3 regions of the Janibacter sp. YB324 genome follow, and region 1 is predicted to be linked to each of the others. Evidence: riboswitches for the same ligand, from Rfam matches in the RefSeq annotation. Region 1 holds a riboswitch; each other region holds the start of a gene.
The links. A riboswitch is a leader RNA that binds a small molecule or an ion and turns the genes downstream of it on or off. The one in region 1 is predicted to bind S-adenosylmethionine.
Positions count from the first base shown of each region.

Region 2: linked by a shared signal. The riboswitch ahead of H7A72_RS06760 (TauD/TfdA dioxygenase family protein) and the one ahead of H7A72_RS05720 (homoserine O-acetyltransferase) in region 1 are both predicted to bind S-adenosylmethionine.
Region 3: linked by a shared signal. The riboswitch ahead of H7A72_RS10215 (aminotransferase class V-fold PLP-dependent enzyme) and the one ahead of H7A72_RS05720 (homoserine O-acetyltransferase) in region 1 are both predicted to bind S-adenosylmethionine.

Region 1 is NZ_CP060120.1:1,172,293-1,182,611, forward strand. Features, by position in the region: gene H7A72_RS05705 (sodium:alanine symporter family protein) at 1-80, shown strand, start outside; gene H7A72_RS05710 (YkvA family protein) at 106-555, shown strand; gene H7A72_RS05715 (DUF4192 domain-containing protein) at 642-1,757, shown strand; SAM riboswitch class IV at 1,775-1,884, shown strand; gene H7A72_RS05720 (homoserine O-acetyltransferase) at 1,901-3,031, shown strand; gene H7A72_RS05725 (universal stress protein) at 3,139-3,537, shown strand; gene H7A72_RS05730 (RNA polymerase sigma factor) at 3,698-5,236, shown strand; gene H7A72_RS05735 (DUF3488 and transglutaminase-like domain-containing protein) at 5,268-7,553, opposite strand; gene H7A72_RS05740 (DUF58 domain-containing protein) at 7,550-8,764, opposite strand; gene H7A72_RS05745 (MoxR family ATPase) at 8,775-9,764, opposite strand; gene mraZ (division/cell wall cluster transcriptional repressor MraZ) at 10,093-10,319, shown strand, end outside.
Region 2 is NZ_CP060120.1:1,397,660-1,407,978, forward strand. Features, by position in the region: gene H7A72_RS06730 (endonuclease/exonuclease/phosphatase family protein) at 1-535, shown strand, start outside; gene H7A72_RS06735 (hypothetical protein) at 572-1,141, opposite strand; gene H7A72_RS06740 (1-acyl-sn-glycerol-3-phosphate acyltransferase) at 1,251-2,060, shown strand; gene macS (MacS family sensor histidine kinase) at 2,064-3,266, shown strand; gene H7A72_RS06750 (response regulator transcription factor) at 3,263-3,949, shown strand; gene H7A72_RS06755 (class II 3-deoxy-7-phosphoheptulonate synthase) at 4,038-5,363, shown strand; SAM riboswitch class IV at 5,750-5,864, shown strand; gene H7A72_RS06760 (TauD/TfdA dioxygenase family protein) at 6,123-6,482, shown strand; gene pknB (Stk1 family PASTA domain-containing Ser/Thr kinase) at 6,488-8,440, opposite strand; gene H7A72_RS06770 (LysM peptidoglycan-binding domain-containing protein) at 8,476-9,624, opposite strand; gene H7A72_RS06775 (Rv2175c family DNA-binding protein) at 9,801-10,154, shown strand; gene H7A72_RS06780 (polyprenyl synthetase family protein) at 10,158-10,319, opposite strand, start outside.
Region 3 is NZ_CP060120.1:2,101,921-2,112,239, reverse strand. Features, by position in the region: gene H7A72_RS10235 (dihydrofolate reductase) at 1-5, opposite strand, end outside; gene H7A72_RS10230 (thymidylate synthase) at 2-811, opposite strand; gene dapA (4-hydroxy-tetrahydrodipicolinate synthase) at 854-1,750, shown strand; gene H7A72_RS10220 (ribonuclease J) at 1,747-3,432, shown strand; gene H7A72_RS10215 (aminotransferase class V-fold PLP-dependent enzyme) at 3,488-4,705, opposite strand; SAM riboswitch class IV at 4,748-4,862, opposite strand; gene H7A72_RS10210 (A24 family peptidase) at 4,936-5,580, opposite strand; gene H7A72_RS10205 (DNA translocase FtsK) at 5,667-8,480, shown strand; gene H7A72_RS10200 (MauE/DoxX family redox-associated membrane protein) at 8,464-9,528, opposite strand; gene H7A72_RS10195 (ion channel) at 9,551-10,255, shown strand.

The DNA of each region.
Region 1 (10,319 bases):
GGGAGCAGCGGGCCGATGGCCTGGTGACCCAGGGCGCACCCGGCGACCCTGCGGAATCCTCTGCGGACCCGCGTCGTTGATGACGGGTGGGAGCGCCCTCATCCGATGGCGTCCGAGCGTCAGGAGACCCCGATGGTCATGAGTCGACGGGCCCGCAGCGCGGTCCATCTCGCGTCCGCCGTCCGCAGCGCCTCGCGCCCCGGTGGGCCGAGCCTGCTCCAGCGGCTGCGTGCCGTGCCGCGCATGGTGCGTGCGGTGCGGGCCGGCACCTACACCGGCTTGACCTCGACGCGGCTGCTGATGATGCTCGCGGGCGTCGGCTACATCGTCTCGCCGGTCGACGTCGTCCCTGAGGGGCTGCTGCTCGCCTTCGGCCTGCTCGACGACGTCATGGTGATCGGCTGGGTCGCGGCGACCCTGGTCAAGGAGACCGAGGAGTTCATCGCGTGGGAGCAGGGTGTCGCCGCGCACCAGGCGCAGTGGGCCCAGCAACAGGCCTGGAGCCAGCAGCAGGCCTGGAGCTCGACGGTGCGCTCGCACGTCGTCCCCGACTGACCCCAGACCTGCGGGCGCCCACCCGCTCGTCCACAGCCGGCCCGTCCCCTCTGTCGAGGGGGCGGGCCGCTCGGCATGGTCGGGGCATGACACCGACCGCCAGCCCCCGCGACGCCTCCGAGCTCGCCGTCCTCGTGCCCTACCAGCTCGGTTACCACCCGGGTCCATCCCTCGTCCTCGCCGCCTTGCACGGTCGGCGGCTCGGGATGGTCCAGCGCCTCGACCTCGTCGACGACCCCCGGGCCTGCGCCGCCCTCGCCGAGCACAGCATCGCGATCATGGTCCGCGAGCGGGCGCAGGGGGTCGTGGTGCTCGCCTTCGAGGACGACGAAGGGGGCTCCCGCCCCGTCCGCGCGGCCGTCACCTCGGCGGCCCTGGCGGCCGGTCTCGCCGTCCCTGACCACGTCGTCGTGCGCGACGGCCGGTGCTGGGTCCCGGGGTGCGACGACGGGTGCTGCCCGCCGCAGGTGCGCGCGCTCCCGCGGCCCGAGGAGGTGCCGGCGGTCGCCCCCTTCGTCATGGCCGGGGTGCGGCCGCTCGCCAGTCGTGAGGAGCTGGTCGCCACCGTCGTGCCGCCGACGGACGAGACGCGCGCCGAGGGGGTGGCGCAGGTCATCGTGTCGGGCGAGCCCGTGCCGGTCGACGACGACGAGCTCGCCGCGCTGTGGTCCCACGTGCTCGACCCGCGGCGCAGCGCGCGACCGGTCGGTGACCTGCCCGATGCCGAGCTGGCCGTGCTGGGCGGCTCGCTGCTCGACGTCCAGTGGCGCGACGCGTTGATGGCCGTGCTCGCGCCGGGGTTCTTCTCGCTCGACGACGTGCCGCTCGAGGTCGGCTGGCTCGCCCTCGACGCGGCGGCGGAGTGCCCCTGGGTCGACTGCTGGGAGGGCGACGACGAGCTGCCGCAGGCAGGGGATTGGTCGGACGAGCTGCTCGTCGTCCGTGGTCGGCTCGTCGAGCTCGCCCGGCTCCTGCCGCAGCCGCTCACGCCCACGGTGCTCGTCACCGTGGCGCACCTCGCCTGGTGGGCCGGTGACGGCACGATCACCGGCATCTGCCTCGAGCGGGCCCTCGAGATCGACCCCGAGCACCGGCTGGCCGACCTCATGCTCCGTCTGCTGGCCACGGGGGTGCGTCCGTGGGCCCTGCCCCCGGCCGAGGGTCCGCAGCCCGGACGCGACTCGATCGGGCGCGCCTCGTGACGTTAGAGTTGTCGGCAGGTCATGAGTGCCAGCGTCAAGCCCCGGCTTGCTGGCCGGCAACCCTCCTCGCGACGGGGTGCCCCGGGTGATGACCGGGCCGCGTCGAGGCGACGTGGCAAGGCGAGACACTTCGGGAGCACTCCGTGAGCGTGACGACCACACCCCCCGCGAGCACCGCGCTGTGGCGCGACGGCGACCACCCGGGCGAGCGACGCTTCGTCTCGATCGGGCGGCTGGAGCTGGAGTCGGGCGAGTCCCTGCCCGACGTCGTGCTGGCCTACGAGACCTGGGGGCGCCTGCGTCCCGAGCGCGACAACGCCGTGCTCGTCGAGCACGCGCTCACCGGTGACAGCCACGTCGTCGGCGAGGCCGGTCCCGGTCACCCGACGGCCGGCTGGTGGCCGGGTCTCATCGGGCAGGGCGCGCCGCTCGACGACGACTACTTCGTCATCGCGATCAACGTCCTCGGTGGTTGCCAGGGCAGCACCGGGCCGGGCAGTGCCGCGCCCGACGGCCGGCCGTGGGGCAGTCGCTTCCCGCGCCTCACCATCCGTGACCAGGTCGCGGCCGAGGCGCGGCTCGCCGACGTCCTGGGCATCGAGCGCTGGCACACCGTCATCGGCGGGTCGATGGGGGGCATGCGCACGCTCGAGTGGGTCGCGAGCCACCCCGAGCGCGTCGGCACGGCGATCGCCCTGGCGACCGGCGGCTACGCCACCGCGGAGCAGATCGGGTGGAGCCAGGCGCAGATCCTCGCGATCCGCAACGACCCGTGGTTCGCCGGGGGTGACTACTACGACCACCCGCAGGGCCCCGAGGCCGGGCTGGCCATCGCCCGCCGCATCGCCCACATCACCTACCGCAGCGAGCTCGAGCTGCACGAGCGCTTCGACCGACGGGTCCAGGACGAGCCCGCCGGGCCCGAGGGCCGCCCGCGCTACACGGTCGAGAGCTACCTCGACCACCACGGCGGCAAGCTCGCGCGCCGCTTCGACGCCAACTCCTACGCGGTGCTCTCCGAGGCGATGAACTCCCACGACCTCGGCCGGGACCGTGGGGGGATGTCCGCGGCGCTGCAGGACTTCACCGGTCGACTCGTCGTCGCGCCGGTCGACTCCGACCGGCTCTACCCGCCGCGGCTGTCGCACGAGGTCGTCGCGGCACGTCCCGGGACGCAGCTGCGCACGATCTCCTCGGCGGTCGGTCACGACGGTTTCCTCACCGAGGTCGACCAGGTGGCCGAGCTGCTCCGGGACGTGCTGCGCGGCGACTGATCGGGACACGCCGACGACACCGGTGCCGGAGTGAGACAGGTCACGGGGCCGCGGTGTAGCGTCTGGCCCAGGTAGTCCATCAGCCGAGTTGTGACGAGGAGCGAGCGATGACCATCGTCGTGGGGTACGTGTCGACCAAGGAGGGCGAGGCCGCTCTCGAGCGCGCCTTCGAGGAGTGCCGCCTGCGCAACGACAAGCTCGTCGTCATCCACTCCGACCGTGGTGGCGTGGGCCTGAGCGGTGACACCGCCCGCAAGAACGAGGACGATCTCAAGCAGGTGCGTTCCCGCATGGAGGAGGCGGGTGTCGACGGCGAGGTCCGTGGCCTCGTCCGAGGCAAGGAGCCGGCCGAGGACCTCATCGTCGTCGCCGAGGAGACCGACGCCAGCCTGATCATCATCGGCCTGCGTCGTCGCACCCCCGTCGGCAAGCTGATCCTCGGGTCCAATGCTCAGCGTGTGCTGCTCGACGCGCCCTGCGACGTGCTGGCGGTCAAGGCCCGCTGAGACCCTCCGACCGCCCCTGGTGGCGGCACCCGACGGCCACGCGTTTTATAATGGTCACGAGCCCAGCGCACAGCGACCGGGCGAGTCGGGTCAGACGGGGTCACGCCACTCCCTTCGTCCCGGCGGAATCCTCCGTGACGAAAGGTTGTTGGTGACTGCTGTGTCCCCACGGTCCGTCGAGACGCAGGGCTCCCTCCCCAAGGAGTTCTCGCATCCCTCGCTGCAGGAGCTCGTCCTGAAGGGCCGCACGACCGGATCCATCACCAGCGATCAGCTACAGGCCGCGTTCGGCGAGGCCAAGATCAGCCCCAGTCGGGGGCGGGTCGTCCTGCGCGCGCTGGGCGAACAGGGAATCGAGGTTCAGGTGCCAGAGTCCACTCCGGCGAAGAAGACGGCCAAGAAGACCCCCGCCAAGAAGGCGGCGAGCAAGACCGCGGCGAAGAAGACGGCCACGAAGAAGGCCGCCGCCCCCGCGAAGAAGGCTGCCCCGGCGAAGAAGACCGCGGCGAAGAAGGCCGCCTCCACCGCCACGGCAGCCGCGGCCGCCGCCCCGGTGAAGCAGGCCGCACCCGCCAAGCAGGCCGCCGCGAAGAAGGCTGCCGCGAAGAAGGCCGCGGCCAACCCGACGACCACCACGGCCGAGGAGCCGGCACCCGGTGAGGACGAGGTCCTCGGCGAGGAGCCGGAGGCCAAGGCCAAGCCCGAGACGGAGCAGGACGAGAAGTCCGGCTTCACGATCAGCAACGACGACGAGGACGACGCTCCCGCGCAGCAGGTCGTGACGGCCGGCGCCACCGCCGACCCGGTCAAGGACTACCTCAAGCAGATCGGCAAGGTCGCCCTCCTCAACGCCGAGCAGGAGGTCGAGCTGGCCAAGCGCATCGAGGCCGGCCTCTTCGCCGAGGAGAAGCTCGCCTCCGGCGAGAAGATCGAGATGAAGTTCAAGCGCGAGTTGTGGTGGATCGCCCAGGACGGCAAGAACGCCAAGAACCACCTGCTCGAGGCCAACCTGCGTCTCGTCGTCTCGCTCGCCAAGCGCTACACCGGCCGCGGCATGCTCTTCCTCGACCTGATCCAGGAGGGCAACCTCGGTCTGATCCGTGCGGTCGAGAAGTTCGACTACACCAAGGGCTACAAGTTCTCGACCTACGCGACGTGGTGGATCCGTCAGGCCATCACCCGCGCCATGGCCGACCAGGCCCGCACCATCCGCATCCCGGTGCACATGGTCGAGGTCATCAACAAGCTCGCCCGTGTGCAGCGTCAGATGCTCCAGGACCTGGGTCGTGAGCCCACCCCGGAGGAGCTGGCCAAGGAGCTCGACATGACCCCCGAAAAGGTCGTCGAGGTCCAGAAGTACGGCCGCGAGCCGATCTCGCTGCACACCCCGCTCGGCGAGGACGGCGACTCCGAGTTCGGTGACCTCATCGAGGACTCCGAGGCGGTCGTGCCGGCCGACGCGGTGAGCTTCACGCTCCTGCAGGAGCAGCTGCACTCGGTCCTCGACACGCTCAGCGAGCGCGAGGCCGGCGTGGTCTCGATGCGCTTCGGCCTGACCGACGGTCAGCCCAAGACGCTCGACGAGATCGGCAAGGTCTACGGCGTGACGCGTGAGCGCATCCGTCAGATCGAGTCCAAGACGATGAGCAAGCTGCGTCACCCGAGCCGCTCGCAGGTTCTGCGCGACTACCTCGACTGATCCTCTCGGCGACCTCCGGGGCGAAGGGGAGTCAGCGGCGACGGGGCAGGCGGCGCAGGAGCGAGCGGCCAAACGCGCGCCACGCGTCGACGCCGTCCTGGGGCCACAGCACCGAGCGGACCTGTCGCGAGCGCTGCCGGCCGGAGCGGACCTCGTCGACGACCCCGCCGACCTCGTGGGAGATGTCGGGCAGGTCGGCTCCGGGCGGGGCGTAGCGGGCGCGCTCGAGGGTGGCGACGACGTGGTCGAGCTGCTCCTGCGGCTCGCCCTCGAGGTGCAGGCGCCGGCTGAGCCAGGCGCCGGTCTGCCGCGGGGTCGCGCCGACCGGTGGGCGCAGCCCGAGGTCGTCGAGCTGGGTGATCAGCTCGTGCCACTCGCGCTCGACCCGCTCGGCGTCGTCGACGGCCGAGCGGCGGGAGCGGCGACGGGCCACGAGCGCCGACAGCGGCATGATCGCCAGCACGGCGGCGATGCCGAGCAGCCAGAGCAGCGCGGTGACCCAGGCGGGGCGACCCTCGTCGGGCGCGGTCGCGGCCTCTGGGACCGCGACGTCCTCCTGCTGGTCGTCGGGGCGGGTCGAGGAGCTCGTCGTCTCGTCGGACGAGGTCGAGGTGTCGGTGCCGGCGCTCGCGTCGGAGGTGTCGATCGTGTAGCCGGGCGTCGACGCAGCACGTGAGCCGGGCGTCGGCTCGAAGCGCGTCCAGCCCACCCCCTCGAAGTACAGCTCGGGCCAGGCGTGGGCGTCGCTGACCCGCACGACGCGCTCGTCGCCACTGGTCAGGCGGCCGGGGAGGAAGCCGACGGCGACGCGGGCGGGGATCCCGCGCGCCCGGGCCATGAGCGTCATGGTCACGGCGAACTGCTGGCAGTAGCCGGTCTTGTGGTCGAGGAAGGCGACGATCGGGTCGCGCCCCTGCGACGAGGGCAGGTCGAGGCTGTAGGTGAACTCGCTGCCGCGCAGGTACTCCTGGATGGCCTGGGCGCTGCGCAGGGGAGTGGCGTCGTGCGGGACGACCTCGTCGACGAGGTCTCCGATCTCCTGCGCCGACCCGGGGTCGAGGGTGAGGTAGGAGTCGCTCTGGGCGAGCGGGTCGATGGGTTCGCCGGTCGGCTGGTCGAAGTCCTCTTCCTCGGGGGCGAGCTCGGTGTAGGTCGCCGAGTAGGTCCCGGGAGTGCGCTGGACCGCGGCCGTGCCGTCGTCGCCGAGGGCCCAGGCGATGCCGCCCGTGTCGACCGAGCTGACGAGCGAAGGGAGCGGCAGCTGCGGGGCTGCGACGCCGTTGGACTCGACGACCATCGTGCGTCGTTCACCGACGACGTTGCCGGGGATTCGCAGGGTCGGGTCCGGGGCGGAGAAGCCCTCGACGGGCTCGGGGGCGTCGGAGCGCATGCGGCCCAGGCCGTCGGAGAAGTCCTCGACGACCGCCACCCTCAGGGGCCCCGGCGCGGGGGAGCTCGACGTGTAGGTGAGCACCGGGGCCTCGCTGGGCGACTCGAGGCTGCGGCGCAGGTCGAGGGCCGTGGCCAGGCGCACGCCGGACCCGGTCGTCGCTCCGCCCTGGCTGCGCCCCAGCCCGTCGAGGACGTAGCGGGTCGGCAGGTGGGGGACGAAGGTGGCCGCGGCGACGGCGGCGACCAGGGCGAAGGCCCCGAGTCGCGCGGCCTGCCAGCGGTGCGAGCGCCCCGCGCTGTCCTCGCCGTCGCCGCGCCCCATGCGGGGGACCGAGGTGGCCCAGCCGTGCAGGTCGACGTCGGACTGGTGCACGACCATCGCGAGCCACAGCCCGGCGCCGGCGAGGAACCACGCCCAGTGCATCGAGCCACCGGAGTTGGCCGCCGAGACGAGGAAGAGCGAGAGCAGCGGCAGGCCGGCGACCGACGGCGATGCTGCAGTGGCGCTGGCCATGTCGACGGCCAGGGCGACGACGACGATGATCGCGACGAGCATGACGGTGATGCCGGGCGTCGCCGGCGCGGGGGCCGCGTAGCGGGTGATCGTGTCCTGGGCCTGCTCGAAGTGGTCGAGCAGCGCGGTGAGCGTCTCGGGTGTGGGGACGACGCCGAAGACCGTCGTCTCGCCGAGCTGGGTGACGAGCAGGTAGAGGCCGGCCGCGGCGGCCTGCCCGAGGACGACCAACCCTGCGTGGGTGGTGAGCGAGCGCAGGAGCATGCCGGTGCCGGCGACGACGGCGACGCCGATGACCGAAGGGAGGGCCCAGGGGGCCTCGTCGAAGAGCCGGCCGAGGGGGAGGGCGACGACGATCGTCGCCAGGCCGGCGAGGAGGCCGGCGATCACCCGGGGCTCGTGTCGCATCATGCGCGCACCCCCAGACCCACGGTGAGTCGGGCCCACAGCTCGGGGAGCTGGGCGCCGGGGCGGACGACCTCGGTGCGCCAGCCGCCGAGGGCCAGCCGGTGGGCGGTCTCGTCGGCGGGCCCGGTGCCCCGGGTGCCGGAGGAGAAGCCGCCGCGGTCGACGACCAGACCCAGCCCGTGGCGGGCGCGTGTGGCGCAGAGATCGACGATGTCGTCGTCGAGCTCGCCGAGGACGCCGACGACGAGGCCCCCGCCGTGCTGCATGAAGTCGTCGAGGGCCTCGAGGAGCCCGCGCGCCGAGGTGGTCTCGGCTGGCTGGACCGCGGCGAGCTCGTCGAGCGCGTGGTCGACGTCGACGAGCGGCTCGACCGCGCCGCCCTCGTCGGCGGACCGGCACAGGTGCACCTCGAAGCGCTCGCCGAGGAGCAGCGTGGTGATCGACGCCGCCGCCGTCACCGACCACTCGAAGGACCCGCCGCCCCCGGTGCCGGCGTGGACGCCGGCGCGGTCGTCGAGCAGGACCAGGGCACGCCGTCGGGAAGGCTGCTCGTCCTGCCGCACCATCGTCTCGCCGGTGCGGGCCGTCGAGCGCCAGTGGATGCGGCGCAGGTCGTCGCCGATGCGGTACTCGCGCACGCCGACGTCGTCCTCACCCTGCAGGGCGACCCGCGAGGCGACCGAGGTCTCGCCGCCTCCGCCGGCCGGCACGCCGCGCACGGGGGTGAGTGGCAGCACCCGCGGCAGGACGACGAGCGAGGTCTCGCCGGGCACCGGGACCGCACGGGTCGCCAGGCCGAAGGGGTCGGTGACCCGCACCGAGAGCGGGCCGATCGTGTGGTGGCCCCGCACGTGGGAGCGCACCCGGTAGGTCAGCTGGCGGGTCTCGCCGCCGTCGAGGCGCGGCACGAGCAGGTGTGGTCGGTCGCCGAGGGCATAGGCCAGCGCCTCCTCGCCCCGCAGGAGGGGGGTGGGCAGCCGGCCGGAGTTGTGCACCCGGACGGTGACGTCGGCGTGGCCGTCGGTGGGCACGCGGGAGGGGGCGACCTCACGGGTGACGGCGAGGTCGAGCTCGCGGCGGGAGAGCAGCAGCGCCAGGGCCGGCAGCACGACGAGCAGCGCGCCGACCTTGGTCAGGTCGTGCAGGCCGAGGGTCAGGCCGGTGAGGGCCACGAGCACCCCGGCCGCGACGAAGAGCCGCCCGCGACCGGTCATGGTCGAGCACTCACCGGGCGGCGGGGACGCGCGTGTGCCGCACGATCTCGCTGACGATGTCGACCGGGTCGCGCCGGGCCAGCTGCGCCTCGCTGCTCAGCAGCAGTCGGTGGGCGAGGACGACCGGGGCGATGGTCTGGATGTCGTCGGGGAGCACGTGGTCGCGTCCGTGCAGCGCCGCGTGCGCCCGGCCGGCGCGCAGCAGGTGCAGCGTCGCCCGGGGCGAGGCGCCCAGGCGCACGAGCGAACTCGTGCGGGTCGCGGTGGCGATGTCGACGGCGTACTGGCGCACCGCCGTGGAGGCGTGGACCGTGCGCACCGCGGCGATGAGCCGGGCGATGCCTGCCGCGTCGGCGACCGGCCGCAGGCTCTCCAGCGGCGAGCTCGCGCCGTGGTGGTCGAGCATGGCCACCTCGGCGGCGGCGGTCGGGTAGCCCATGGACAGCCGCGCCATGAAGCGGTCGCGCTGGGCCTCGGGGAGGGGGTAGGTGCCCTCCATCTCCACGGGGTTCTGGGTCGCCATGATGATGAAGGGCCGGGGCAGCTCGTAGGTCCGCCCGTCGACGGTGACCTGGGCCTCCTCCATGCACTCCAGCAGGGCCGACTGGGCCTTGGGCGAGGCGCGGTTGATCTCGTCACCGATGACGACGTTGGCGAAGACGGCCCCGGGGCGGAACTCGAACTCGTGCTGGTCCTGGTTGTAGATGCTCACACCGGTGATGTCGCTCGGCAGCAGGTCGGGGGTGAACTGCACCCGACGCACCGAGGCGTCGATGCTGCGGGCGAGCGCCTTGGCGAGCATCGTCTTGCCGACGCCGGGCACGTCCTCGACGAGGATGTGCCCCTCCGCGAGCAGGACCGTGATGGCGGTGCGCACGACATCGGGCTTGCCCTCGATGACGGCATTCATCGTGTCGGCGAGCGCCCGGCCGACGGACACGACGTACTCGAGGTCCGCGTGTGCCGCCACCTCGGGGGCGCCTTCCCTGCTGAGGGTCACCACGTCTCCGTCCCGGGGCCGCGCCGGTGGCGTCCCCACTTCGCTCCGATGTGCTCCCGACCCTACGTCGCGCGCGGCGTCCGGCCCTAGGAATCGGGGCCACGAGACACAGGCACCGTCGGTCTTGGCCCTGGGGGACCCCCCTTCGTGCCGTCGGTGCGGTGAATCCGCCCCACTTTGCACCACCCTTGATTTATCAGGGAAAAGTCAGCAAAGAAGTCGCCGAAATGTGCCAGACGGGGTGTGATCTGGAGCAGAGGTGGAGTAAAGTGGGGGATCAAGGAAGCGCAGGGAGCCCTCGGGTCGAGACGAAGGGGAGGTGGTCGCCGTGTTCCTCGGTACCCACACCCCACGCCTCGACGACAAGGGCCGCCTCTTCCTCCCCGCGAAGTTCCGCGACAAGCTCGCCGGCGGCCTGGTCATGACCCGTGGTCAGGAGCGCTGCCTCTACGTCTTCCCCATGGACGAGTTCGTCAAGATCACCCAGCGCTTCCAGGAGGCCCCCACCTCGAGCAAGGCCGCTCGCGACTACATGCGCGTCTTCCTCTCCGGCGC
Region 2 (10,319 bases), 230 kb from region 1:
GTGGTCCGGGCGCGACCAGCGCGCCGGGCAGACGAGCGTGCTGACCCACCTGCGCACCAATGTCGTCTCCGTGACTCACCACCGACTGCCGTACCGGACCCGGCGCGACCGGCGCGGCTTCGCGGTGACGCGGGTGGCTCCCTTCGGCCGCACGGCGGTGTCCGTCGCCAGCGTCCACCTCGGGCTCGACGGCGACGAGCGCCTCGAGCACGCCCGCGAGATCATGGCGCACCTCGCCGCCCAGCCCGGTCCGGCGCTGCTCGCCGGTGACCTCAACGAGCAGGACGACGGGGCCGCCTGGCAGCTCTTCGGCGGGGCGATGCGGCCGGTGAGCCCGCTCGAGCCGACCTTCCCCTCCAGGCGGCCCGAGCACGTGCTCGACGTCGTCTTCGCCACGCCCGACGTGCGGGTGCTGCCGCACCGCGACGTGCCGTGGGTGGCGGAGGACCTCACGGCCGGCACCGACCACCGACCGGTGTGGGTTGATGTCGAGACCACGGAGCTGACCGGGCCGCGGGTCACGGTCACCGGCTGACGGACGAGCCGGCGAGCCGGGAGCGCAGCGGGTGCGTCAGACCCGGGCGCCGTTGGTCGGGTCGTCGTCGCGGTTGCTCGGCTGGCGCAGGACCAGGCAGGCGAAGCCGCCCACGACGAGCGCGATCGCGACGGCGGTGAGCCATCCTCCGGAGTCGGGGCGGGTGGCGACCAGCCAGACGAGGAGGAGGGGCCCCAGGACGAGGCCGAGCAGCGCCCCCCAGAAGAGGCGGTCGGTGCGCGGCGGCAACGGGGCCGGGGGAGACGGGGTGAAGCCCTCACCGTCGTCGGCCTGACCCGGGTCGTCGTCGGAGGACAGCAGGGCGTCGGCGACGGAGTGGGTCGGGTCGACCCGCCACGGGACGGCCGGCTCGTCGGCGGCAGGGGAGCGGGGCTCGTCGGTGTCGGGCCGGGGGTCGCGGGGACGCAGTGCGCCGCGGACGTCGCCGGTGCTCTGCCGGCGCGCGGTCGGGGTGGGGTCGACCGGGGGCCCCGGGTGCTCGTGGTCGGGCAGGTCCTCGGTCGGCAGCTCGTCGTCCCAGCGGGCGACGATCGAGGCGAAGGCCGCGTCGACGTCCTCCTCGTCGGGGTGCTGACGCTCGACCATCTCGTGCTCCGTCGCCGTGTCTCGGGGTGCTCGCTCGTGGACAGTCTCGCACGCGCCATCCACCCGCTCGTTACCGTAGAGTTCGCAGCGATCTGGAGGTGATGCGGCAGTGCTGTACTGGATGCTCAAGAGGGTCTTCATCGGGCCCGTGCTCAGGGTGCTCTTCCGGCCGTGGGTCGAGGGGATCGAGCACATTCCCAAGGAGGGGCCGGCGATCCTGGCCAGCAACCACCTGTCCTTCTCGGACTCGATCTTCCTGCCGCTGGTCGTCGACCGCCGAGTCACCTTCCTCGCCAAGAGCGACTACTTCACCGGCCCCGGCATCAAGGGCTGGCTCACCGCGGCCTTCTTCCGCGGCGTCGGGCAGCTGCCGATCGACCGCAGCGGCGGCAAGGCGAGCGAGGCGGCACTCAACGCCGGCCTGCGCGTGCTCGACACCGGCGACCTGCTCGGTCTCTACCCCGAGGGCACCCGCTCGCCCGACTCGCGCCTCTACCGCGGCCGCACCGGCGTCGCCCGCATGGCCCTGACGGCCGGCGTCCCGGTGATCCCCGTGGCGATGATCGACACCGACAAGGCGCAGCCGACCGGCCAGATCATCCCCAACATCCGACGCATCGGCGTCAAGATCGGTGCACCGCTCGACTTCTCCCGCTACGAGGGCATGGAGGGCGATCGCTTCGTCCTGCGCTCCGTCACCGACGAGATCATGTACGAGCTGATGCAGCTGTCCGACCAGGAGTACGTCGACATGTACGCGACGTCGATGAAGGAAAAGCTGCTCACCAAGGCTCGTCGTCGCGCACGCGAGCTGCAGGAGGCCGCCCGGCCCGGGCGGGCCGTGCCCGAGCTCGAGGACGCGCTCGAGCGCGCCGACGGCAACGACCCCTGGTCCGCCGACGGCAAGGACGGTCTGTAGGCCGTGGTCATCGACCCCGGGTCGAGCGCGCTGCGGCGGCACTACAACCCGTCGCCGCTCATCGACAGCGCCGGGGGCCGGGGACTGGCGCTCTACCGCTTCGTCGCGCTCGTCTACGCCGGCATCCTCGTGGGCGTCCACCGCGAGCACGTCATCCTGTGGTGGCCGATCGTCGTCTTCTTCGTCGTCGCGCTCGCGTGGTCGGTCGCCGCGCCGCTGCTGCCGCGACCGACGTGGGTGGCCATCGCCGTCGAGCTGGCCATCGCCTGCATCGGCATCTTCCTGACCAGCGAGGTCTACGACCCCGTCGAGGTGAGCGCCGGCATCTCCACGGTCCCGGGGGTGTGGAGCGCGGCCTCGGTGATGGCCGGCGCTCTGCTCAGCGGGATCCGCGGCGGCGTCCTGGCGGCCACCGTCATCGCCACGGCCAACCTCATCCAGGCCGAGCACCCCGGCCAGCTGACCTGGCACAACATCTTCCTGCTCTACATCCTCGGGATCCTCGTCGGCCTGGCCGTGCAGCTGGCCCGCGAGAGCCAGAAGCGTCTCGAGCAGGCTCTCGCGGCCAGTGAGCGGCTGGCCGAGCGGGAGCGCATCGGGCGCGAGGTCCACGACGGCGTGCTGCAGGCGCTGGCGATGATCAACCGTCGCGGTCGTCAGCTCGGGGGCGAAGGGGAGGCCCTGGCCGACCTCGCCGCGGACCAGGAACGTTCGCTGCGCACGCTCATCACGCGCGTCGAGCCGGCGGCGGCCATCGACGCCTCGTCGCCCTCCACGTCCGCGGACTCCGGCTCGCAGGTGCGTGACCTCGCTGCGGGGCTGGCCTCCCTTCGCTCGGCGCGGGTCGACGTCGTGCTGCCCGCCGGGCCGGTCACCGTGCCGGCCGCGACCGCCCGTGAGGTCGAGGCCGCCGTCGCCGCGGCACTCGACAACGTCGAGCGGCACGCAGGCGCGGGAGCCAAGGCCTGGGTGCTGCTCGACGCCGACGAGACCGGTCTCGAGGTCGTCGTCCGCGACAACGGCGTGGGGATGGCCCCCGACCGACTCGTCGAGGCGGCCGAGCAGGGGCGGCTCGGGGCGAGCAGCTCGATCCGCGGCCGCATGCTCGACCTCGGCGGCGACGCGAGTTGGCGCTCGCCGGGCACCGGCGGCACGACCGTCACGCTCACCGTGCCGACGGGCGACATGGCAGGCTCGGCCCCATGAGCGAGCCCACCGCCCCCCTGAAGGTCCTCGTCGCCGACGACCACCCGCTGTGGCGGGACGCCCTCGTGCGCGACCTCGAGGACGCCGGCTTCGAGGTCGTCGGCACCGCGGCCGACGGCCCGTCGACCGTCCGGCGCACCCGGGCGACCACTCCCGACGTGCTCGTGCTCGACCTCAACCTGCCGCAACTGCGCGGTGACGAGGTGTGCACGGCGATCAACGACCTGACGACCAAGGTGCTCATCCTCTCCGCGAGCGGCGAGGAGCACGACGTCCTCGCCGCGGTCAAGGCCGGCGCGAGCGGCTACCTCGTCAAGTCCGCCTCGCCGCAGGAGATCCGCGACGCCGTGATGGCCACCGGGGCGGGGGAGGCCGTCTTCACCCCGGGGCTCGCCGGGCTGGTGCTCGGCGAGTTCCGCGAGATGCGCAGCCGGGCCCGCACCGCACCTGCCGTGGCCGAGGAGGAGTCGGCCTCGCCGGTGCCCGAGCTCACCGAGCGCGAGACCGAGATCCTGCGCTACGTCGCCATGGGCATGACGGCCAAGGAGATCGCCGCCGACCTCGTCATCTCCCACCGCACCGTGCAAAACCACGTGCAGAACATCCTCGGCAAGCTCCACCTGCACAACCGCGTCGAGCTGACCCGCTTCGCCATCAGCCGCGGCCTCGACCAGCCGGAGTGACCTCCCTTCGTCCTGTGGCTGGACGGGTGCCGGGGCGAAGAGGGTCGCGGCCTATCCTTGACGGGTGACCACTGCAGTCCCTGCGCCCATGACCGCCGCAACCATCGACAGCGACCTGCCGGCCGCCCAGCAGCCGAGCTGGCCCGACCGCGCCGCCCTCGACGAGACCGTGGCGAGCCTGGCGACCTATCCGCCGCTCGTCTTCGCCGGCGAGTGCGACGACCTGCGCGACCGGATGGCCGCGGCGTCGGTCGGCGAGGCCTTCGTCCTACAGGGCGGTGACTGCGCCGAGACCTTCGTCCACGCCACCGCCGACAACATCCGCGACCGGATCAAGACCGTGCTCCAGATGGCCGCCGTCCTCACCTACGGCGCCGGCATGCCGGTCGTCAAGATGGGCCGCATGGCGGGGCAGTTCGCCAAGCCGCGGAGCAAGGACACCGAGACCCGTGACGGCGTGACCCTGCCCGCCTACCGCGGCGACATGGTCAACGACTTCGCCTTCACCCCCGAGTCGCGCGAGCCGGACCCGCAGCGCCTGCTGCGCGGCTACCACACGAGCGCCGCGACGCTGAACCTCGTGCGCGCCTTCACCCAGGGCGGCTTCGCCGACCTGCGGCGCGTCCACGACTGGAACGTCGGCTTCGTCTCCAACGCCGCCAACCGGCGCTACGAGGGCCTGGCCCGCGAGATCGACAAGGCGATGCGCTTCATGGCCGCCTGCGGTGTCGACTTCGAGGCCATGCGGGCCACCGAGTTCTGGTCCGCCCACGAGGCGCTGCTGCTCGACTACGAGCGGCCGATGACGCGCGTCGACTCGCGCACCGGCAACCTCTACGACACCTCGGGGCACTTCCTGTGGATCGGCGAGCGCACCCGGCAGATCGACCACGCGCACCTCGACTTCGTCAGCCGGATCCGCAACCCCATCGGCATGAAGGTCTCCGACAAGGCCGACCCCGACGAGCTGCTGCGGATCATCGACCTGCTCGACCCGCAGCGTGAGCCCGGCCGCCTGACCTTCATCACCCGCATGGGGGCCGGCCGGATCCGCGAGGCCATGCCGGCCATCGTCGAAAAGGTCCGCGACTCCGGGGCGATGATCACCTGGATCTGCGACCCGATGCACGGCAACACCTTCGAGTCCGCGTCCGGCTTCAAGACGCGCGACTTCGAGGACGTCGTCGACGAGGTCCGTGGCTTCTTCGAGGTGCACCGCTCCCTGGGTACCGTCCCGGGCGGCCTGCACGTCGAGCTCACCGGTAACGACGTCACCGAGTGCCTCGGCGGCGCCGAGCGCATCCTCGACGAGGACCTCAACAAGCGCTACGAGAGCGTCTGCGACCCGCGCCTGAACCACCAGCAGAGTCTGGAGCTGGCCTTCCTCACCGCGGAGATGCTCAGCGAGGGCTGAGTCCCTCTCGCCCGTCCTGTCGAAGACCGGGGTGCCCGCCGAAGGGTGGGGTCGACGCTGGGGAAAAGTCCGGACCGCGTGGTCTGCCTCTCATGGGGGCGCAGGCAGTCCGGACTTTTTCTTGATTCGCGTCGACCCCACCCTTCGTCGCGCTCGCTGCGGCACTCCCTTCGTGGTGCTGATGGTTGTGTGTTGAACCGGTAGCCCTGGGCACCGGCGACGCTCATGGGGCGCTGCCGGCACCCGGCGCTACCGGTTGACCACACAACCACCTGTCGAGTCAGCCGGGCCCCGTTGCGGGGCAAGGGGACTCGAGAGGTCCGGATGGCGAGACAGTTAACTCCTTCCTTTGCAGTAGGAGATGGATCTGCGTAGGTTCTTCTTCAGGTCACGAGATCCAGCGTCAAGCCCCGGCTTGCTGGGCGGCAACCCTCCACTCGCGGTGGGGTGCTCCGGGTGAGGACCTGGCTCCGGTCGTCGTGGCCGGAGCAAGCGCGAGGCACTCACCGGCCTCATGACAGGACGGACACCCATGAGCACCACCGTCACGACCGCACCGCGGTCGCTGCGTCCGGCGCTGCGGCGCCACGTCGACCTCCTGCGGGTCAACAGCGCCCTCTGTCGCTGACCTGAACCTGCATTGCCCTACGGCAATGCGAAGCCCGGCCGACCTGAACCTGCATTGCCCTACGGCAATGCAGACCCCCGGCGACCCAGCACTCCCACCACCGGCGACGAGCCTCCCTTCGTCGACCGTCGATCCGCCAACCACCCCGCACGGGGGAGCGGGGCCTCTACCTCGGTGGCTTCGTCTCCCGCTTCGTCGGGCTGTCGAAGACCGCGAGCCGGGACATCCTGTGCCTCCTCCAGAGCTATGTCACCCGCCCGGAAAATGTCGTCCGGGTCGTCTGGGAGCCCGACCAGCTCGTCATCTTCGACCACCAGATCACCCAGCGCTACGCGCCGGACAACTACGACGGGCTGCCCCGCCGTCTCGAGCGGGTCACCGTCGCCGTGAGGTGCCCGTCGGCATCGACGGCGAGCGCAGCCGCTCGATCACGGGGGACGCCTCGCACTACGCGCCGGCGGTCTGACTCCCTTCGTCGGGCGACCACCTGAGTGCGTCAGACGACGAGGATCGTGACCGTCGAGCCCTTGGGGGCGGTGCCGCCGCTCGGGCGTGAGGCGCGCACCTCGTCGAGCGGCCCACCGAGGAAGGTCTGGACCGCGACCTTGAAGCCCGCGGCCTCCAGCTTGGTCGTCGCCGCGGAGCGGCTCAGGCCCTCGACCGACGGGACGGCGACCATCTCCGGGCCCTTGGAGACGGTGATCGTCACGGTCTCACCTGGCAGGAGCATGCCGCTGCTCGGGGACTGGCTGATGACCGAGCCCTTGGGCACGCTCGTCGAGTAGGCGTCGTCGGCGCGGGTGACCTCGAGCCCGGCCTCCTCGATCGCGCCGGTCGCCGCCTCGGCGCCCTGACCGGTCACCGTCGGCACGGCCACCGGCTCGGGGCCCTTGGAGACGACGAGGGCGACCTTGGCGTCGCGCTTGACCTCGGTGCCGGGGGCGGGCGTCGTCGAGACGATGCGGCCCTTGGCGACGTCGTCGTCCCAGGCCTGCGTCGTCGCACCGACCGTCAGGGTGCGTCGCTCGAGCGTGGTCCTGGCCTGGGCGGCGGTGCGGCCGGTGAGGTCAGGGACCTCGTAGCGCTCGGGCCCCTTGGACACGACGACGGTGACGTCGGACCCCTTCGACAGCTCGGTGCCGGTCGGCGGGTTGGACGTGATGACCTCGCCCTTGGGCACCTGCTCGTCGAAGGCCGAGGACTCGACGTAGCCCAGGTCGCCGTCCTGCGTGAGGCTGGCTTCCGCGTCGGCGCGGGAGAGGCCGGTGACGTCGGGCACGACAACCGTGCTGCCCGGGCCCTCCTGGGTCCACCACCAGCCACCGCCGGCGGCGAGCGCCACGACGAGCAGGAGTGCGACGAGCGCGCGGCGCCACCCCCGCCGGGACGAAGGGGGCTCCGCTGCAGTGGTCGAGGCGCCACCCGCTGCGCCGGCGCCACCTGCTGCTGCACCCGCGGCACCGGTGTCGATCGCGCGCGTGCGCTCGGGGCGTGGGTGGGCGACGGTGGCCGCTGCGCCACCCGCCGGCCGGCCCTGCGGCGAGGCCGTGGCCGCGGCTCCTCCGGCGACGACGTGCGGTCGACGGTCGAGCTCCTGGGGCGTCAGGCCGGCGCGCACCCGCTGCAGCTCGGCGAGGTAGGCGCCCGCGTCACGGGGGCGCTCGTCGGGGTCGCGCGCGGTGGCCAGGGCGACGAGGTCGTCGAGCTCGCCCGGCAGGTCCTCGACCCGCTCGGAGGGGCGCGGCACCGAGCCGTGGACGTGCCGGAAGGCGACGTGGATCGGCGACTCGCCGTCGATCGCCCGCTGCCCGGTGAGCAGCTCGAAGAGGATCAGCCCGGCGGCGTAGACGTCGCTGCGGGCGTCGGCGATGCCGCGCTCGACCTGCTCGGGGGAGAGGTAGGCGACCGTGCCGAAGAGCACCCCGTCCTCGGCGGTGGTCGTCTGCGAGGTGACGGCCCGGGCCAGGCCGAAGTCGGCGACCTTGATCGCGCCCCGCTCGGGGATGAGGATGTTCTCGGGCTTGACGTCGCGGTGGATGTAGCCGGCCTCGTGGGCGGCCGCCAGACCGGTGAGCACCGGCTCGAGGACGTCGAGCGCGGCACGGACGGTGAGCGCGCCCTCGGTGTCGACCACCGCACGCGCGGTGCGTCCCTCGACGTACTCCATCGCGAGGAAGACCTGGCCGCCGTCCTCGCCCTGGTCGAAGACGGGCACGACGTTGGGGTGGCTCAGCCGCGCGGCGGAGCGGGCCTCGCGGCGGAAGCGGGAGACGAAGGTCTCGTCGGCCGCGAGGTCTGGGCGCATGACCTTGAGCGCGACCTCCCGGTCGAGCCGGGTGTCGGTGGCGAGCAGCACCGTGGCCATCCCGCCGTCGGCGAGGTGGCGCAGCACGCGGTAGCGACCGTCGACGAGATCGCCGACGAGCGGGTGCGTGGATGCGGTGGTCACGCCCAAAGTCTAGGTTCGCCCCCTGCGTCAGCCCGTCACATCCGGCTTCGGAGTGCCTTGACGTTGGCGACGTACTGCTGGGTGTCGCCGTACATGCCGTTGCTCTCCACCGAGGCGAGGCCCTGGTAGTAGCCGGCGATGGCCTCGGAGGTCGTGTCGGCCTGCTGGGTGAGGACCTTGAGGAGCAGGACGCCGGCGGTGATGTTGTCGTCGGTGTCGAGCAGGTCGAGGTCGCGCCCGGCCATCTGCGAGGCCCACTCGCCGGAGCTCGGGATGACCTGCATCGCGCCGACGGCGTTGGCGACGGAGACCCGACGCTGGTCCCAGCCGGACTCCTGGTAGGAGATCGCCAGGGCCAGGGAGGGGTCGACGCCGTGCTGGCGGGAGATCCGGGTGATCTTGTCCTTGGTCGCGTCGCGGCTGGGCACCGAGCGGGCGGCCAGGGTCGAGCGGTTGCGGTCGGCGGCGTCGACGATGTGGTCGGCGTAGGTGCGACCGGCGAAGGTGTTGTTCTTCTTCGCCGGTCGCGATGCCTTCTTCGCCGGGCTCGAGGAGCCGGTGACCTTGAGCGTGCTGCCCGGGTGGATGAAGTCGCGGGTGCTCAGGTCGTTGAGCTTGGCCAGGCGGGTGACGCTCATGTCGTGGCGGGCGGCGATGCCGGAGAGCGTCTCGCCGGAGCGCACGGTGTGCGACCCCGTCGCGGCGGGTCGGCTCGTGGCCCGCTTGGCGGGCTTGGCGGCGGTGCCGGTGACGCGCAGCTGCTGGCCGGGGTGGATGAAGCCCCGTTCCAGGTTGTTGAGGCTGCGCAGCCGGTCGACGCTCATGCCGTGGCGGGCGGCGATGCCGGAGAGGGTGTCACCGCTGCGGACGGTGTAGCCGCGGGTCGCCCCGGAGCGGGCGGGCTTGGCCGAGGACGAAGGGGAGGACCCGCCCGATGCGCGGCCGGGCACCGTGAGCTTCTGGCCGGGGTGGATGAAGTCGCTCGAGGACAGGCCGTTGCGGGAGAGCAGGGCGGCGGGGGAGACGCGGTAGCGCGCGGCGATGTCGTAGACCGTCTCGCCGGAGCGCACGGTGTGGTGGCGCGACCCGGCGGAGGAGGTGACGTGCGTGGTGGTCTCGGCGGTCAGGTCGATCGCCGGGGCCACGGGAGTGGCCGGGACGGGGACGATGAGCGGAAGGACCAAGGGGGACTCCGATGTACGGGGCGCAGGGGACGCCCGGTGGCATGGGGTGCGTGTGACTGGTGTGACGTATGTTGATTCGGCACCGACGGTACCGAAGATCTCCTCAGGAGGCCGGATGAACGGCGACGCGCCCCCTTCGCGCGGGATCTCGGGGAGCGGCTGACACACTGTCGGGCGTGGACGAGACCCCTGCGCAGATCGACTGGCTGACCCTCCCCGACGTGGCCGAGAGGCTCGACGTGCGTCTGAGCGACGTGCGCCGGATGCTCGACGAGCGCCAGCTCGTCGCGGTGCGCCGCGGGGAGCGCAAGGTGCTGTCGGTGCCGGTGGACTTCCTCGGCGAGGACGGGCCGCTGCCCGAGCTCGCGGGGACCTTCACCGTGCTGTCGGACAATGCCTTCGACGACGAGGAGATCGTCGAGTGGATGTTTGCCCACGACGAGACCCTGCCCGGCGGGCCGACGCCGATCGCGGCGATCCGTGCCGGCTTCAAGACCGAGGTGCGCCGCCGGGCGATGGAGGAGGCGTAGGCCTCAGGTGCTGCGGGCCGTCGTCGCGTCGATGAGCTCGGCGAGCACCTCACGGGCCTCGCCGCCGACGCCGACCGCCGCGGCGAGGGCCTCGCGGGCGACCTGTGCCCCCGCGGCGATGTCCTGCTCGACACCCTCGAGCGCGCCGGTGGCCACGAGCAGCTC
Region 3 (10,319 bases), 930 kb from region 1:
CTCATACGGCGATCGGTGCCTTGATCGACGGCGCAGCCTCGTAGCCGACGAGGGTGAAGTCCTCGAGCTCGTAGGCGTCGATCGAGTCGCGCCGGGTGATCTCCATCCGCGGCAGCGGCCCGGGGGATCGGGTCAGCTGCTCGTCGGCCTGGTCGAGATGGTTGCTGTAGAGGTGGGCGTCGCCGAGCGTGTGGACGAACTCGCCCGGGTCCATGTCGACCTGCTGGGCGACCATCATCGTCAGCAGGGCGTAGGAGGCGATGTTGAAGGGGACGCCCAGGAAGATGTCGGCGCTGCGCTGGTAGAGCTGGCACGACAGCCGGGGGCGGCCCCCTTCGCCCGCCGGGGTGACGTAGAACTGGAACATCGTGTGGCACGGCGGCAGCGCCATCGAGTCGATCTCGGCGACGTTCCACGCCGAGACGATGTGCCGTCGGCTGTCGGGGTTGGTCCGCAGCCCCTCGACGACCCGCTCGATCTGGTCGATCGTGCCGCCGTCGGGGGTCGGCCAGGAGCGCCACTGGTGCCCGTAGACCGGGCCGAGCTCACCCTGCTCGTCGGCCCACTCGTCCCAGATGCTGATGCCGCGCTCCTGGAGCCAGCGCACGTTGGTGTCGCCGCGCAGGAACCACAGCAGCTCACCGATGATCGAGCGCAGGTGCAGCTTCTTCGTCGTGAGGACCGGGAAGCCCTCCGACAGGTCGAAGCGCATCTGGTGGCCGAAGACGCTCCGGGTGCCCGTGCCGGTGCGGTCGGACTTGTCCACGCCGTGGTCCCGGACGTGCTCGAGGAGGTCGAGGTACTGACGCATGGCGCCACGATAGACGCCACCACCGACGGCTACGCTGACCGCATGACGACTTCCCCCTTCGGACGGGTGGTCACCGCGATGGTGACGCCCATGACCCCAGACGGCGCGGTGGACGCACAGGGCGTCGCCGCCGTCGTCGAGCACCTCATCGCCACCGGACACGACGGTGTCGTCGTCAACGGCACCACGGGCGAGTCCCCGACGCTCAGCTCCGCCGAGAGCATCGCGATGGTCGAGACCGTCAAGCGCGCCGCGGGTGACCGGCTCGCGGTGACCGCGGGTGTCGGGTCCAACAACACCGCCCACGCCATCGAGATGGCGGCCGCGGCGACCCGTGCCGGCGCCGACGCGCTGCTCGTCGTCTCGCCCTACTACAACAAGCCGACCCAGGCCGGGCTGCTGGCCCACACGCGCGCCATCGCCGACGCGGCGAAGCTGCCGATCCTCCTCTACGACATCCCCGGGCGCACCGCGACCCCCTTCGCCGTGGAGACGCTCATCGCGCTCGCCGACCACGACCGGATCCTCGGCGTCAAGGACGCCAAGGGCGACCTGTGGGCCGCCTCCGAGGTCATGGCCGCGACCGACCTGCTCTGGTACTCCGGTGCCGACGAGCACAACCTCGCCCACCTCGCCCAGGGCGCCCACGGCATCGTCTCGGTCGTCGGCCACGTCGCCGGCCGCGACTACGCCGACATGATCGCCGCCGTCGACGCCGGTGACCTGGCGACCGCCCGCGAGATCCACCACCGCCTGATCCCCGTGACCAATGCCCTGATGTCGACGTCGCAAGGCGCCATCATGGCCAAGGCCGCGCTCGTCGAGCTCGGGGTCATCTCCCACGCCACCGTGCGTCTGCCCTACGTCGAGGGGCCGGCCGAGCACCTCGAGATCGTCCGCGCCGGTCTGGCCGCGTCCGGGATCGGAGGTGCCGCATGAGCCACCCGCACCCCGACCTCGAGCTGCCGCCACCGCTCGCCGACGGAGCCCTGCGCGTCGTCGCGCTCGGCGGTCTCGGCGAGGTCGGCCGAAACATGGCCGTCGTCGAGCACCAGGGGCAGCTGCTCATCATCGACTGCGGCGTGCTCTTCCCCGAGGACCATCAGCCGGGCGTCGACCTGATCCTGCCCGACTTCGAGTACATCCTCGACCGGCTCGACGACGTGCAGGCGATCGTCCTCACCCACGGCCACGAGGACCACATCGGCGCCGTGCCCTACCTGCTCAAGCACAAGCCCGACATCCCGCTCGTCGGCTCGATGCTCACGCTCGCCCTCATCGAGGCCAAGCTCAAGGAGCACCGGATCAAGCCCTTCACCCTCGGGGTCAAGGAGGGCGGGCGCGAGAGCTTCGGCGTCTTCGACTGCGAGTTCATCGCGGTCAACCACTCGATCCCCGACGCGCTGGCGGTCTTCGTGCGCACCGAGGGCGGCACCCTGCTGCACACGGGCGACTTCAAGATGGACCAGCTGCCGCTCGACCGTCGGCTGACCGACCTGCGGGCCTTCGCCCGGGTCGGCGAGGAGGGGGTCGACCTCTTCCTCACCGACTCGACCAATGCCGAGGTCCCCGGCTTCACCACCCCCGAGCGCGAGATCGGGCCGGCGATCGACACCGTCTTCCGCAATGCCCAGCGTCGGATCATCGTCGCCTGCTTCTCCAGCCACGTGCACCGCGTCCAGCAGGTCCTCGACGCCGCCGAGCGCAATGGCCGCAAGGTCGCGATGGTCGGTCGCTCGATGGTGCGCAACATGGGCATCGCCGCCGACCTGGGCTACCTCAAGGTGCCCGACCGGGTCCTCGTCGACGTCAAGAAGCTCGACAACTACCCCGACGACGAGGTCGTGCTCATCTGCACGGGCAGCCAGGGCGAGCCCATGGCCGCTCTGTCGCGCATGGCCAACCGCGACCACCGCATCGACGTCGGCGACGGCGACACGGTGCTGCTCGCCTCGAGCCTGATCCCCGGCAACGAAAATGCCGTCTACCGGGTCATCAACGGCCTCATGCGGCTGGGCGCCGACGTCGTGCACAAGGGCAACGCCAAGGTGCACGTCTCCGGTCACGCCAGCGCGGGCGAGCTGCTCTATTGCTACAACATCGTCAAGCCGCGCAATGTCATGCCGGTCCACGGCGAGTGGCGGCACCTCGTCGCCAACGCCGACCTGGCGATCCAGACGGGCGTCGACCCCGACCACGTCGTGCTGGCCGAGGACGGCGTCGTCGTCGATCTCGTCGACGGTCGCGCGCGCATCACCGGGGCAGTGCCCTGCGGCTACGTCTACGTCGACGGTTCGAGCGTCGGGGGTGCGACCGAGGAGCTGCTCAAGGACCGTCGCATCCTGCGCGACGAGGGCTTCATCTCCGTCATGGTCGTCGTCGACTCCTCGACCGGCAAGGTCATCGCCGGTCCGGAGATCACCGCCCGCGGCTTCGCCGAGGACGACGAGATCTTCACCCAGGTCGAGCCCAAGATCATCGCGGCGCTCGACGAGGCGGCCCGCAAGGGCACGACCGACACCCACCAGCTGCAGCAGGTCGTGCGCCGTGCCGTCGGTGGCTGGGTCGGCGGCAAGATCCGCCGACGCCCGATGATCATCCCGGTGGTCGTCGAGGCCTGAGGACGCCGGGGCGAAGGGGGCCTGCCGGGTCCCCCTTCGCCCTACCCGAGGAGGGTCACAGGGCGCGCAGGACGCCGAGGAGTCGGTCGATGTGCTCGGTCGTGGTGCCCAGACCGGCGCTGATCCGCACGGCGGTGTCCTGCTCGTGCTCCGCGAGGAGGTCGTCGACGAGCAGGTGCGCGCAGAACTTGCCGTCGCGCACGCCGATGCCGTGGTCGTCGCCGAGGACGCGGGCGACCTCGCTGCTGTCGTGGCCGTCGACGGTGATCGTGGCGACGGGCGCGGCGTCGCCACCACCGAAGAGCGAGTGCACGTGCACACCGGGGATCTGCTGCAGTCCGGCGAGCAGGCGGATGCGCAGCGCCTGCTCGTGGTCGACGATCGCCTGCTCGTGCTCGGTGATGATCTCGCAGGCCGTGGCCAGGGCGACGGCGCCCAGGACATTGGGGGAGCCGGCCTCGTGGCGCGCGGGGCCACAGGTCCACTCGGTCTCGTCCAGGCCGACGCGGGCGGTGGCCCCGCCTCCGGCGAGGTAGGGGGTCGCGGCGTCGAGCCAGTCGCTGCGCCCGACGAGCACGCCGGCACCGAAGGGGGCGTAGATCTTGTGCCCGGAGAAGGCCACGTAGTCGATGCCCAGGGCGTCGATGTCGACCCGGCGGTGCGGGACGACCTGCGCGGCGTCGAGGGCGAAGCGCGCGTCGTGCTCGTGGGCCAGCGCCGCGAGGCGCTCGATCGGCCAGTGCTCGCCGGTGACGTTGGACGCGCCCGTGGCGACGACGAGCCGGTGCTCGGCCGGGTGGTTGCGCAGGGCCTGCTCGAGCAGGGCGACGGCCTCGTCGTGGCTGTGCGGCACCGGCAGGCGCAGCGCGTCACCCCACGGCAGCAGTGCCGCGTGGTGCTCGGAGGCGAAGACGAAGACCTTGGTGCCCGCGGGCAGCGCCCGCGCGAGCAGGTTGAAGGAGTCGGTCGTGTTGCGGGTGAAGACGACGTGGTCGTCGGTGCGGGCGCAGACGAAGGCTGCGACGGCTTCGCGAGCGGCCTCGTAGCGCGAGCTGGTCACGCGGGAGGCGAAGCCGGCGCCCCGGTGCACCGAGGAGTAGGTGACGGCCGCGGCGGCGACCTCGTCGGCGACCGCCCGGAAGGCGGGCGTCGTCGCGCCGTGGTCGAGGTGGGCGTACTCGACGCTCGAGCCGTCCTCGTCGCGGTAGCTCAGCCCCTCGGAGACGAGCTGCGGCAGGGCGGTGGTCGTGCGGTGCAGGTCGGAGATGGTCATGACGGTGCTCCTGGTCCTTCGGGGACCCAGGTGGCGACCGTGAGTCCGCGCTTGCCGGGCGACGGTCTGTCGCCGGCCAGGTCGTCACCCGGAGCACCCCACCGCGGAGGAGGGTTGCCGACCAGCTAGCCGGGGCTTGTCGCTGGTACTCGTGACCTTGGGTCAAGACCATAGCCCACGTCCGGAGGCCGCTGTCGAGCCCCGGCCGGCCGTGTCTCGGTTCGTGGACGTCAGGCCAGGGCGAGCGCGAGGACCGCGCCGGCCACGAGGTAGGGGCCGAAGGCGAGCTGCGTCGTGCGCGATGCCTTGCGCGTGAGCAGCAGTGCGAGAGCGGCGATCCCGCCGATGACGAAGCCGAGCCAGATACCCACGACCAGCTGGCTCCAGCCGAGCCAGGCGAGCGTCGGGGCGATCGAGACCATGAGCTTGGCATCGCCCATCCCGATCGAGCGTCCGAAGAGGACGAAGGCGAGCAGCACGGTCCCGCCCCCGACGAGGACGGCGGCGAGACCCGCGCGGGAGAGGGCGCCCCAGTCGCCGGTCACGGCCGACGCGACGGTGAGGAGCACCCCCTGGACCGGCACGAGCGGCAGGGTGATGGCATTGGGCAGGCGGTGCACGTCGGCGTCGATCGCGGCGAGCACGAGCCCGGCCGCGGCGAGGGCGAGCGGCGCCAGCAGCGTCGTCCAGTGCCGGTCGGCGAGGCCGAGCGCGACGACCAGCCCGACGAAGGGAGCGAGCGCCGGGACCCAGAGATGGCGGGGGAGGGGACCCCCTTCGTCATCGCGGCGGTAGTGGCCGGCGCGCAGCCACCGCCACGCGAGGGTGCCGAACACGGTCGCGGCGAGCACGACGACGAGGGTCCGGGTGTCCACGGGGCGAGGTTATCCGCTGTGATCCGTGGCCGGTGGTGCGCGTGTGACGCGTGTGTCAGAGGGTGCTTTCGCCTACCCTGCGGAACATGGCCACTCGTCCGTCGACCACCTCGCGCAGCAAGGGCGCCAGCTCCCGACCCAAGGGCTCCACCCGCCCGTCGGGTCGCAAGGCACCCGCCAAGAGCAGCGCGAAGGGGAGGACCTCCTCCCGCAAGCCCGCGTCCGGTGGGGGTCTGCCCCTGCCCGTCGCCGCGGTCCAGCGCACCTGGATGGGTGTCGCCCACGCGACCGGCTCCGGGGTGCGCCGCATCGGCACCAGCGCGAGCCAGATCGAGCCCGAGCACCGCCGAGACGGCTGGGGCTTCCTGGCGCTGGCGCTGGCGCTCGTCGTCGCCGTGCGCGAGTGGTGGGGCCTCAGCGGCGCCTTCGGCGACGTCGTGCACGCGGTGGCTGCGGGCACCTTCGGCCGGGTCGCCTACGCGCTGCCGATCGTCCTGCTCCTGCTCGGCGTGCGTCTGCTGCGCTCGGCGAGCGAGCCCGCCTCCGACGCCCGGCTGGGCTTCGGCAGCGTCATGCTGCTCTTCGCGGCCTCGGGCCTGACGCACATCGCCAAGGACATCCCGCAGCCGCCCGACGGCGCGGGCCCGATGCGTGACGCCGGGGGCATCGTCGGCTTCCTCGCCTCCGACCCGCTGTCGACGGCCGTGACCGAGTGGCCGGCGACGATCCTGCTCGTCCTGCTGGGGCTCTTCGCCCTCCTGCTGCTCACCGGCACCCCGCTGCACGAGGTGCCGCAGCGGCTGGCCTACGTGCGCGCCGCCTTCACCGGTGAGGTGCCGAGCCACGTCACCGCAGCCGACGTCGACGCCCGCCACGATGCGGCCAAGGCGGCGGTCACCCGCGCCCGGCGCCGACGCGCCATCGACCCCGACGAGGAGCAGTCCGGGGAGCGAGACGGCGACACCGCCTACGACCAGGCCGCCGTCGTGCAGCCGGTCGGCAAGGGCCGTCGCAAGAAGTCGGCGGCACCCGCCGCCGACGTCGAGGAGACGACCGAGACCCCGCAGCCCGAGGCCGGCGGGCCGCGCCCGGGCGAGAAGCGCCCGACGAAGAATCCGGCCGTCGCGCCGGTCCCCAGCGGCAAGACCGAGCTGCAGCCGCCGCCGACGACCCAGCTGCCGCAGCGTGTCGAGCAGCTCGCCCTCGCCGGCGACGTCACCTACACGCTGCCCGACAGCCAGTACCTCAAGCCCGGCGCACCGCACAAGGAGCGCTCCGCGGCCAACGACAAGGTCGTCGAGTCGCTCACGGGCGTCCTCGACGAGTTCGGCATCGACGCCCAGGTCACCGGCTTCCACCGCGGCCCGACCGTCACCCGCTACGTCGTCGAGCTCGGGCCCGGTGTCAAGGTCGAGCGGGTCACCGCGCTGTCGAAGAACATCGCCTACGCCGTCGCCTCGGCCGACGTACGCATCCTCAGCCCCATCCCCGGCAAGTCGGCCATCGGCATCGAGATCCCCAATGCCGACAAGGAGATGGTCTGCCTCGGCGACGTCCTGCGCTCCGACGTCGCCCGCAACAACGAGCACCCGATGGTCATGGGTGTCGGCAAGGACGTCGAGGGCGGCTACGTCATCGCCAACCTCGCGAAGATGCCGCACATCCTCGTCGCCGGCGCCACGGGCTCCGGCAAGTCGTCCTTCGTCAACTCGATGATCACCTCGATCCTCATGCGGGCCACGCCCGACGAGGTGCGCATGGTGCTCGTCGACCCCAAGCGGGTGGAGCTGACGGCCTACGAGGGCATCCCGCACCTCATCACCCCGATCATCACCAACGCCAAGAAGGCGGCCGAGGCCCTGCAGTGGGTCGTGCGCGAGATGGATATGCGCTACGACGACCTGGCGACCTTCGGCTACAAGCACGTCGACGACTACAACAAGGCCGTCAAGGCGGGCAAGGTCGAGCCGATCCCCGGCAGCGAGCGGGTCATCCAGCCCTACCCCTACCTCCTCGTCATCGTTGACGAGCTCGCCGACCTGATGATGGTCGCGCCCCGCGACGTCGAGGACTCCATCGTGCGCATCACCCAGCTGGCACGTGCGGCCGGCATCCACCTGGTGCTCGCGACCCAACGCCCCTCGGTCGACGTCGTCACCGGTCTGATCAAGGCCAACGTCCCCTCGCGCATGGCCTTCGCCACCTCGTCGCTCGCCGACTCCCGCGTCGTGCTCGACCAGCCCGGCGCCGAAAAGCTGCTGGGTCAGGGTGACGCGCTCTTCCTACCCATGGGCAAGTCGAAGCCGATGCGTGTCCAGGGCGCCTGGGTCACCGAGTCGGAGATCGAGCAGGTCGTCGGTCACGTCACCGGCCAGCTCAAGCCGACCTACCGCGAGGACGTCGCGCCCGAGACGCCCAAGAAGCAGATCGACGAGGACATCGGCGACGACCTGGACGTGCTGCTCCAGGCGACCGAGCTCGTCGTCACGACCCAGTTCGGCTCGACGTCGATGCTCCAGCGCAAGCTGCGGGTCGGCTTCGCCAAGGCCGGCCGGCTCATGGACCTGCTCGAGTCGCGCGGCGTCGTCGGCCCCTCCGAGGGCTCCAAGGCCCGCGACGTGCTCATCACGCCCGAGGACCTGCCGACGACCCTGGCCCTGATGAAGGGCGAGGAGCCGCCGGCCGCGGAGGAGCCGGTCGCCGAGGTGGATGCCGACGAGGACGACGCGGCTCCCGCCGCCCAAGGCGTCTCGACCGACACCGACGTCATCGACCTGCGCGAGGGCTCACCGGCCGCCACGCACGACCGCTACGCGGCGGACCCGATCGGGACCGAGGTCGTCGAGGAGTGGACCGAGGACGACGACGAGGACGCCTGGTCGCTCACCGACCGTCGCTGACCGACTCGTCCGTCGTGGCGGACCCGTCCGGGGCGACGGGCCCGTCATCCACGACGCCCGCCTCGACGAGCTCGGCCCGCACGTCCTCGTAGAAGTCGAGGACCTCGGCGCCCTGCACCGGCCCGCCAGCGAGCGCTCCGTCGGCACCCAGCAGCACCGCGCCCGGGGTGCCGACCCGGAAGATCCGGGCAGTGATCGCGTCGGGGTCGCGCAGGACGCGACCGGCGAGGTGGGGCTGGGCGGCCACGGCCTCGTCGAGGGGAGACCACACCACGGCCCGCAGGGAGACCGGCCCGAGCCCGGCGTCCCACTCCGGCAACCGCTCGATGACCGGCAGGCAGGAGCCGCACGACGGGGAGAGGAAGAGCAGGAGCACCGCCCCCGAGCTGGTCAGCTCGTGCATCGTCACCGTCTGCCCGTCCTCGGTCTCCAGCACGGCGAAGGGGATCGGCTGGCGCTCGTAGTCAGCCTCCTCTCCGGAGTCCGCGCTGTCAGCGGTGACCGGCTCGCGGGTGAGCGGACCCCCCTTCGCCCCGCCGAAGGTGACGACGACCACGGCAACGGTCAGCACGACCAGACCCAGCCAGACCCAGGTCTGTGCCGAGGCATCGAGGAGGCGGGCCGCGACAGAGTTGTCGGCCGTGGCCGACCACACGCCGAGGGCGGCGACGACGACGAGCAGCACATTGCGCAGCGCGGTCCGGCGCGTGACCTCACCCAGCCCGAGCCGGCCGAAGCAGCTGCAGGTCACCGGGTAGCCGAACCCCAGCGCACGCACGATCACCACCAGGTAGGCGACGAAGAGCGCCAACACCACGACCGAGACGGCCAGCGCGAAGGGGGGCGGCGTGACGACGATCGCCACCGCGAGCACGATCTCGGCCCACGGCAGCAGGACCGGGGCGGGGGAGCGGGTGACGGCCCGCGGCAGGCGCAGCTCGCCGAATGCGCTGCGCGTCTCCTCGGGGTGACGGACCTTGGCGACCCCGCTCACGACCAGCAGGAGGGCGGCGACGAGCGGCGGCAGCAGCAATGGGGCGACGAGCACAGCGCGAGTCTAAGGTTGCCCCATGACGAAGGTCTGGTACGAGCTCGACAGGCGGCCGACGGGGGTCCGTTACTGGGCCGCCGTCGTGCGCAAGCAGCCCTCGGCAATCCTCGTCGGCATCCAGCTCTTCGCGATCGTGCTGCTGCCCTGGGTGGAGTCGGAGAACTGGGGCCGGGCGGTCATCACCTCGCTGTCGCTCTTCGCGGTGACCTTCGGCATCTGGGTCGTGCGCTCCACCCCGGCCCTCACCTGGCTGGCGCTGGGCATCGGCTTCCCGGCCTTCGTCCTCGAGGTGTGGTCGGTGGTCGACCGGAGCAACGTGCCGGTCACCTTTGCCGCGCACCTGCTGCTCGCGATCTTCTACATGTACGTCGCCTACGGGCTCGTGGCCTACATGTTCGCCGACACCTGGGTGACCAAGGACGAGCTCTTCGCCGTCGGCGCCGCCTTCACCGTGCTGCTCTTCGGCTTCACCTATCTCTTCGTCGCGATCCAGACGCTCGAACCGGGGTCCTTCGACGGGCACACGGGCATCGGGCCGAAGTCCTTCCTCGAGCTGCTCTACTTCTCGGCGGCCAACCTCACGAGCGTCGGCCTGTCGGACGTCGTGGCCATCGAGCCCCATGCGCGGGCCGCGACGATCGTCGAGCAGCTGGGCGGTGTGCTCTACGTCGCGATGGTGATCTCCCGGCTCGTGGCCCTGACGGTGAGCCGGGCGCGCAGCTGACGCCCTGAGGTTGCCCGGCCGGTCGCGTCGTGTCGGCCGACGGCCCCCGGGCCACCTAGAGTGT